4 regions of the Paenibacillus sp. FSL F4-0100 genome follow, and region 4 is predicted to be linked to each of the others. Evidence: riboswitches for the same ligand, from Rfam matches in the RefSeq annotation. Region 4 holds a riboswitch; each other region holds the start of a gene.

Region 1 (2,201 bases), 1.3 Mb from region 4:
ATGAAGTTTCGAGAAGACATAGCTAATATCCTCAGGTAGGAAGCACTCCTTTCGTTTAAACCTCCATATAATGAAGCTTCTCAAAAAGCCAAACGGATTCAATTCATGTTTAATAGATAAGGGAAATTATATTTAATCAAAAGTCGTTGACAATTACTCTAAGTTATATTAATATACTAACATAAATATTATTCCTAACTAAACGTAAGTTAATATGGAATGATAATTAAAAATATTGCTAAATAAGCAACATGCATATTTGCTTGAAGTAAGGGACATCTTCTTATCAGGCGTATGCAAATTCGATTACACCAGGAGGTTTTTTTTTCAATGTCTAAAGATTTTTCAACTGCACTCAAAAGTCGCCGTTCTTATTACGGGATTAGCAAAGAATCCGTTATCTCGGACGAGCGTATTCAGGAAATCGTAAACGAAGCGGTTAAGTATACCCCGTCTTCTTTCAACTCCCAAAGTGCACGCGTCGTTGTATTGCTTGGCGAACAGCATGATAAACTGTGGAACATCACGGAAGGCATCCTGAAGGAAGTCGTTGGCGATGAAGAAGCATTCAAATCCACTGCCGAAAAAATGGGCGCATTCCGCGCTGGTTACGGTACGGTATTGTTCTTCGAGGACAACAACGTCATTGCCGGGCTGCAACAGAACTTTGCCGCTTATGCCGACAACTTCCCGATTTGGTCCAACCAATCCAACGGCATGCTGCAATTTGTAGTATGGACATCCCTTGAAGCAGAAGGTCTGGGTGCATCCCTGCAGCACTACAACCCGCTGATCGACGAAAAAGTAAAATCCGAATGGAACATCCCGGAAAGCTGGAAGCTGCTTGCTCAAATGCCTTTCGGTAAGCCGGCTGCTGAACCAGGCGAGAAAGAATTTGCACCGCTTGAAGATCGCGTAAAAGTATACAACTAATTAAATAGATGAAAAAAGGCCGCCTCCCTAAGTTCCCGCAACTTGGATAGGCGGTCCTTTTATAATGGGCAAAGATTGAAAAACCGATCACTAAGCGATACAATTAGTCAAGTAAGAACCCTCGAACTTCTAAGATAACAGAAGCTCCGGGCAAACTTGCGATAACCAACTACATAGGATGTTGGCTGTACTAGGGGTGCCATGTGCTGAGAGACGGCGGTTTGCCGTTAACCCTTAACACCCGATCTAGGTCATACTAGCGTGGGGAAGTGTAGCATTTATGTTTATTTCTTTTCGTAGGCATAACTGCACTTTCTTCACGGGGTGCGGTTTTTTTGCGTGGACTTATATCATGGGGAGGAAATAACAATGAATGAGCTTGTGTGCGGAACCAGTCGGATCGTCGGGTGCCGGTTCTCGGTATTTCCCATGACGGACCGGTTTGTGGAGGTCATCATGGGCGCACTACATTCCGTGGATACGGGGAAGGTATGGATTCAGACAGATGATGTGAGCACCTGTATTCGTGGACGTGCAGAGCATGTCTTTGATGTTACAAGGGCGATATTCGCCTATGCTGCAGCGAGTGGCGTGCACACCGTTTTTAATGGTACTTATTCCATCGGTTGCCCCGGAGATACGGACGCCGATGTATTTATGACTGAGGATTCGACCCTCTTAAACAACGACATCGGGGAACATGCCGATATTGAGACTGCCTGCCAATTCGCTCTTTACCCCATGGGTACCGATAACTACATGGATGTCATCTACGGTGCAGTTAATCGTGCGAAGGCAGCCGGGACATTCGCCGGAAGCGTTCATTACGCCAGCCGATTGGATGGGTCACTGGCCCAGGTGTTTGGATCCCTTGAAGAGGCGTTTTTACATGCGATTCAATCCGACAGCAGCCATTTGGTCATGACTGCGGTTGTGTCCGCACACAGCCCTTCGGTCAAAGCCGCATCGAATTGAGCTTTATTGAAGCAGACAAAAGCCCGGCAAGCGCCGGGCTTCCTGTCACTACTGCCAAGAATCTTGACGGTTTAAACCCAAGCACTCAAGATAATTACGAGCAGGATAAAGAGAACCAAAATAATTCCTACTGAATTGTTCCATCCACCGCCGCCATATACTCCGCTCATGAAGATCCCCTCCTGGATTTAAAGAATGACGTGATGTAATCACACTATTATAGTATTTCCCGTCTCGTGCTAGTGTCACGGCTAATGTACCCCTCTTTTTATATTGGCAAGGAAATTCTATTC
Region 2 (2,201 bases), 2.6 Mb from region 4:
GGGTCCAGCAAGACCGGGACGCCATGTGCATTCGCCGATTGTCCGGTGATGATCATCGCATCCACCAGCTCGCGGTTCAGCGTGCCGATGTTCAGCACGAGCGCGCCCGCTATGGCGGCCATATCCGCCACTTCCTCCGGCGCGTAAGCCATGACCGGCGACGCGCCCAGCGCGTACAAGCCGTTAGCCGTAAAATTCGTAACCACCACGTTTGTCATATTGTGAACGAGGGGGCTCGTCTGCTGTACCTTCGTTAAAAGCGCCGAAACCTCTTTTTCCCATGCATGCATATGAATCGCCTCTCTTATCTATATTGGAATTTATGTGCTTATTATGACTCCTTACAGCACCGCAGCCTGCAGCGGCACCGGCCATTCCTCCTGCTTATATGCCATATCCCAGAACATATACTCCAGCTGGCAGCTCAGCATGAAATGCTCCTTCATCCGTTCCCGCTCGGCTGCCGTCGCGCGCTCTGCCCATTCATCGACACGGTTGCAGAACTTGGCTGTCGCGTCTTCCCCACGGTTGCCATAGAAATAAATCCAGTCATAGAACGGATGGGATGCATCCGGCTTCACTTCATCCAGCAGCTTGCAGCCAATCTCCAGGTACGTCCACGGGCAAGGAAGTAGTACGGCCATAATCTCGCCTAGACTGCCCTCGTGCGCCACTGTCAGCATATGACGGATATAATGATGCGCGGACGGAGCCAGCGGATAGCCCTGAAGCTCTTCGTAGGTCACCCCGGCGGCTGCGCAAAAATTCTGATGCGGGTGCACCTCGCTGTGCAAGATGAATGAAATCTGTTCGTTAAAGGTCGCGATCTCTTCCCTGCTGGTCGATTTGGATATGGCGATACCGTAAATCCGCATGTAGGCATTCAAATACTCAAAATCCTGCTTCACATAGTGAATCAGCTGTTCTCGCGCCAGGTTCCCCTCGGCAATGCCTTTTACAAAGGGATGATCAAAGATTGCTTGAAAAATGTCTCCCGCCTGCTGACGGAGCTCTTGCGTGAAACTCATTTTTGTCCCCACCTCCAACATATTGAAGAGCAGGAAGTCCGTAAGACACGACTTTTCAGACAACGCTAAAAAGCCGCCCCCGAAAACTGGAGCGGCTTCGTCAACAAGCCCGGGTGCGCCAAAAAAGCGCACCGAGACCTCATATACGAAGGCTCCACTTTCCTACGCTAGTACGAACTAGATCAGGTTCAAAGGGTCCAAGATACGCTCTTGTCTCAGCCGCCAACGGCTCCCCTAGTGGACTTCCTATTCTTTTGTTTAATACTGTACATAGGTTTATGGATGCTGTCAAACATTAACTGTTCGTGAACGGAGCCCCACGCTCGAACCCTCCCATACCCGGGTGATCATGATGTTTTTCGGTGGCTGAGGTTATTCGCAAAAAACGCCGGCGGCCGAAACTTGTTACGGGAACACTGACGCTCGGCTGTCATGTATTCCCCAACATAATGAGAACATAAGCGTTATGCAAATAAATGAAGTTTAAAGGAGCGAGCGTATTTATGACGAACCAACCAAACCAAGCGAAAGACGTTAAACCCATTCCGCAAGGCTACACGTCCGTAACGCCGTGGATCATCTCAAGAAACTCCGCAGCGCTGATCGATTTCCTCAAGCAGGCTTTTCAAGCCGAGGAGTTAGCCCGCGTCTATGTCGGTGAAGGTATCATCGGCCATGCCGAAGTCCGAATCGGGGATGCCGTCGTCATGATGTTTGACGCGAAACCGGAATGGCCGGATAGCCCGGCATACCTCCGTTTATATGTTGAGGATTGCGAAGATGTGTATCAGCAAGCGCTGGCCGCAGGAGCCGTCTCGGTGACGGAGCCAACGAGCTTGTTCTTCGGCGACAAGGTGGGACGGGTACGGGACCCGTTCGGCAACTTATGGTGGGTACAGACACGAATGGAGGACCTCACTCCGGAAGAAGTGGAACAGCATGCCCAAGACCCGGAATACATCAAAGCGATGACCTATGTTGCCGGTGCGGAGATTGTGGTGAAGATTTCGTAAAAATATGAAGTGAAGCAATAGCAGTATAACAGGAGGGCACGGATGGACTCGGTGTCTAGGGGTATGCATGGATGGCTGGGATTATAATCGATGTAGGAGCCGGCGGGGACTCAGAGTAGATATGGTTTAGAGGTAGAAACCGGGGTAACACAGCGTGTAT
Region 3 (2,201 bases), 1.9 Mb from region 4:
CTGGGACTGCCCGCATTAACCAGCGCCTCGTGCATGCGCTCAACGATCCTGAGCAGCTCGGAGAGCTCTCCCTCCATGGTCGTTTCGAGTGCATGAACCTCGTATTTCACGCCTGATTCCTGAATAACCTTGATCGCTTCATCTACATAAGGGATGCTGTCGGTCCCGTTTGGCGTTCTCGGTATTACTTGAACGCTCAAGAGAGTATTCGCCATATAAACTCATCCTTTCGTGCAAGCTGTATTGTAATGGAAGAGAGGCGGCCTGCTGCAAAGGCCGTCTCTCTTCTTTTATATAGAAATAACCTTATGGCTTCTCCGGTAAAAATTCATTGGTAAATGCGCTGTCAGCGTCAAGTTCCTTCTCCAGCAGCTTGCGCTCAAACATCCAGTCTGCGTACCCCGACCATACTTCGGCTTTCTGTTCGCCCCAGCGGGATGCATCATCCTGATAACGGGGGCTCAGCCATTTCTGGCTGGCTAGAACCAGTTCGGCATCCAGGTCGGGAACAGCCTTCGTCAGCAGGGCTGCCGCATCTTCGGGATGTTGAATCGTATAGTCGTATCCTTTTGAAGTCGCCCGCATGAACGCTTTGACAAGCTCAGGGTCTTCCTGGATCTGCTTCTCGTTCGTTACGATCACCGGTGTGTAATAATCAAGCTGCTCAGAGTAGTCCTTCACATAAATCATGTCAAGCGGCTCATTGCGAAGCTCGGCTTCAATACCCGTCCAAGCATAGAAGATCCAGGCAAAATCAATGTCGCGTTTGACGGCCGTAAAATAATCGGCATCGCCCATATTGACCATATTCACCTTGCTGACATCGGCACCATCGATCTCCATGATGGACTTCATAACCGCTTCCTCCACAGGCGAGCCCCAGCCGCCATAGGATTTCCCTTCAAAATCGCCTGCCCTCAAGATGCCTTTATCCTTGGGAGCCGCAAAGCCGGATGTATTATGCTGAATGATCGCTGCGATGGAAACGAGCGGCAATCCTTGGGTTCTGGCCAGCGTTACGCCTTCCTGATAACTGATGCCGAACGGCACGTTTCCGGATGCGACCAGCGTGTCCGTTCCGCCTGCTCCCGGCTGGACGATCTGGACATTAAGCCCTTCTTCCTCATAATACCCAAGCTCCTTCGCTGCATACAGGCCGGTGTGATTCGTATTGGCGGACCAATCGAGCATCAGCTGTACGTCACGGAGCTTCCCGGAAGTCTGACTGTCCTCACCTGCTGCGCCTGTCTTCTTGTTCTCTCCGCTTGTACCGCATCCGGACGCAACCATCAGCAGGACGCAAGCGAGAAGCAGCGGAATCCATCTTCCCTTCTTCATCGTTTCTTCTCTCCTTTAAGTTCTCTTTCTATTACCTCGCAACTCCACAAAAAAACGCCCTGATGATATCAGGACGCATGACGGCGTAAGTGTATACCACGGCAAATAAAAGCTGCCGCAAACATGGGCTTCCTACGCTGGCATTACCCAGATCAGGTGTAAGGGTCAGTATCATATCGGATACACTCTCAGCCGGCCAAATTCCAGCTCCCCCGGTATTTATGAAGTTTCGATCATTACATCCGCTATTATAGTCCTAACACAGCAGACCTGTCTAGTTCGAAGAGGCGCGAACGTGACAGGTCTTTGTTAGAACACTAATGAAATGGGAGAATTAATTGATGCTATGAACCTTTCACAAGATAAAGTATTTGAATACGGCTTCTACGCAGAGATTAGCGCTGGAAGAACTCAATCCATTCTCCTTCGGGACCGTGCACGAAGAAATAGCGGTACCCGTTCGGAAGCGTCACGATTTCCTCGTCCAAGTGAGGAACGTCAAGTCCCTGCACACGGGCATATTCCTCTTCAATGTTATCCGTGCTGACTGCAAAATGATGTACAGTTCCTTCCGAAGGGAGCGTGTCGCTGTATCCCTGAATAAGCTCGACTTCCGTCTCGTTGCTGCCGTTAAATCCTAGGAACGCCAGCTGGATAACGCCATTAGTATGGGTCAGGCGGTCCTTCAGCTCAAGTCCGACTACGGATGTATAGAAGGCGATTGTAGCTTCAAGGTCCCGGACAACAATACCAACATGATCCAATCGTTTCTGTGACATGGTTCAACACCCCTTCCGATTCATATAAGATATGACTGAAATATTATCATATAATTCCTATACGTCAAATAGGTTTTATGTTGT
Region 4 (2,201 bases):
CGTCCCTTCAAATGCTCGCTTTCCGCCTGAACACCGGTTACCGGGGAATGAATGCGATGATAGTCGGTCGGGCTTAAATACAATACAAATGCATAACCGTGGATGTAGTTTTCCATTCTCGGTGATTTCGCGAGCAGCTCGCTCAAGGTATAATCCTGTCCCTTAACGCTCAGAATGGTACCGGCGTTGACGACGCCCATTGCCGAAATTGTGGCATCGACTGGGCTTACCATGGCGTCGGCGGTGTCATCTATGGCGCGGAGGCCTATTTTTAACCGGCGGGAAAAGAACTCGTTCAGTGAGCGGTATTCGTTGATTTCTTTCTCCGCTTCGTGCGCCGGAATTTGATAAATTCGTATGAATGCAGGTATTAGATGACGGCTCAGCCGGCTGTGGGAACAATGCCCCATGATTCGGGACAGCCACTTGCGGGAAGACAGCTCAGTCATCAGACGCAGCAATTGTTTAGCCATGTCATTCTCCTTTGTGCATAGGTGTCAGCAATAAACGTTGGTGGAAAAGCCAATCACTCTGATATTGACATAGAATGAGATGGAAATCAATAAATAGCCATTTTTGAAAAAAGGTTCTTGCTTATTCCGGAGTGAATGTGTATTTTAAAGTTAACATAAAACCGAATAGGAATACGGGGGCTTGAGTGAATCAGGCTGAGATTGCAGCTGCTATCCGCTGTTGACCGTTAATCTGAACTGGGTAATGCCAGCGTAGAGAATATCCGACCCTGCCTACATAGGGCCTATTTTTCCGTCTGCGCGTTTTTCCAGACGGTTTTTTGTTGTGTTTACACAAAAATAGAGGTGGAGAGGGGAATGTGTTGTTATGGGAACGTCTGTGCAAGAGAAGTTGGGGGTTCAGCCCCGAAAAGGACTGCGGTTAAGCGATATTTTGGTTACGGTACTGGTATCACTGGTGCTTGGCGTCATTTATCACTTCTGGGGTTCGGTTTACAATCTGTTAAAACCGCTGTTCTTTGAAGCGGATGAGTTGTTATACGGCATGTGGTTCGCTGCAGCCACGCTTGCTTACTTGTTGATCCGGAAGCCGGGAGTGGCCATTATCGCGGAAGTGGCGGCGGCCCACGTAGAAGTGCTGTTTGGCAGCGGCTGGGGATTGACCCTACTGCTGTATGGCGTCATTCAAGGACTGGGGGCTGAATTGGTATTCGCGGCGTTCCGTTATCGGAGCACCTCGGCGTGGACGCTGGCGATTGCCGGTGCCGGAGCAGCCATCGGCTCGATGATCATGGACTTCTATTACAGCTATACGGATGACCTGCAGACGTGGATGTTCCTCGCTAAATACGGTATGCGGGTACTTAGCGGCGCCGTCATTGCAGGCCTTCTTATGCTCCTGCTGGCTAAAGCGCTTGACCGTACGGGCGTGACATCCCTGCTCCGTCCAGCGTCGAAGAAGGATTACGAAGCACTGGATGATCCGCGCCATGTCTAATGCCACGGTTAGCCCGGTTCCGGCTCAGTCTGTTGAGATGCTTCCGGAACCGGCCGTGTATGTGGAGGGATTGCGCCTGAAGTATCCGGGCGAGGAGCAATTGATGTTCAAAGACCTCTCCTTCTCGGCTGTCCGCGGGGAGAAGGTGCTGCTGCTCGGTCCGAGCGGCTGTGGCAAATCTACGCTGCTGCAGGTGCTTAGCGGGATGATTCCCCACGCGACGGAGGTGCCGATGAAATGCGAGGCCCAGCTGATTCCACGCTCTTGGGGTTATGTATTTCAAGATCCGGATACCCAGTTCTGTATGCCGTACGTGGATGAAGAGCTGGCTTTCGTACTGGAAAATCTAAGTGTCCCTCGTGACGAGATGAAGGATCGGATGCAAGCGGCCCTGCGCGAGGTGGGGCTTGATCTTGAGGAGCTCCATATGCCGATCGGGCATTTGTCCCAAGGCATGAAGCAGCGACTTGCGCTGGCATCGGCTCTGCTGCTGGAGCCGGAAGTGCTGTTCCTTGACGAGCCGTCTGCGCTGCTCGACCCGGAAGGCAGGGAGCAAATCTGGTCCGCGGTGAAGGCCGTATCGGAAGGGCGTACGCTGATCATCGTGGAGCACCGGATTGAAGAAATGGCCCAATATGTGGATCGTGTCGTGCTGTTCAGCCCGGATGGGGTGATTCTGGGCGAAGGTCCCCCAGCAGCGATATTCGCTGAATATGAGCGGGAACTCCAAG

Evidence for each region. A riboswitch is a leader RNA that binds a small molecule or an ion and turns the genes downstream of it on or off. The one in region 4 is predicted to bind thiamine pyrophosphate.
Region 1: another riboswitch for thiamine pyrophosphate. It lies ahead of MHH48_RS23685 (YkoF family thiamine/hydroxymethylpyrimidine-binding protein); the one in region 4 lies ahead of MHH48_RS29660 (ECF transporter S component).
Region 2: another riboswitch for thiamine pyrophosphate. It lies ahead of tenA (thiaminase II); the one in region 4 lies ahead of MHH48_RS29660 (ECF transporter S component).
Region 3: another riboswitch for thiamine pyrophosphate. It lies ahead of MHH48_RS03210 (ABC transporter substrate-binding protein); the one in region 4 lies ahead of MHH48_RS29660 (ECF transporter S component).

Annotation. Positions count from the first base shown of each region.
Region 1 covers NZ_CP150303.1:5,261,474-5,263,674, forward strand. The annotation lists gene MHH48_RS23680 (nitroreductase family protein) at 331-933, shown strand; TPP riboswitch at 1,116-1,218, shown strand; gene MHH48_RS23685 (YkoF family thiamine/hydroxymethylpyrimidine-binding protein) at 1,303-1,908, shown strand; gene MHH48_RS23690 (sporulation protein YjcZ) at 1,980-2,078, opposite strand; gene MHH48_RS23695 (nucleotidyltransferase domain-containing protein) at 2,196-2,201, opposite strand, start outside.
Region 2 covers NZ_CP150303.1:1,450,513-1,452,713, reverse strand. The annotation lists gene thiM (hydroxyethylthiazole kinase) at 1-290, opposite strand, end outside; gene tenA (thiaminase II) at 342-1,028, opposite strand; TPP riboswitch at 1,171-1,274, opposite strand; gene MHH48_RS06385 (VOC family protein) at 1,532-2,041, shown strand.
Region 3 covers NZ_CP150303.1:727,715-729,915, forward strand. The annotation lists gene MHH48_RS03205 (MTH1187 family thiamine-binding protein) at 1-215, opposite strand, end outside; gene MHH48_RS03210 (ABC transporter substrate-binding protein) at 307-1,338, opposite strand; TPP riboswitch at 1,451-1,562, opposite strand; gene MHH48_RS03215 (VOC family protein) at 1,734-2,117, opposite strand.
Region 4 covers NZ_CP150303.1:6,520,152-6,522,352, reverse strand. The annotation lists gene asd (archaetidylserine decarboxylase) at 1-473, opposite strand, end outside; TPP riboswitch at 637-749, shown strand; gene MHH48_RS29660 (ECF transporter S component) at 841-1,470, shown strand; gene MHH48_RS29655 (ABC transporter ATP-binding protein) at 1,508-2,201, shown strand, end outside.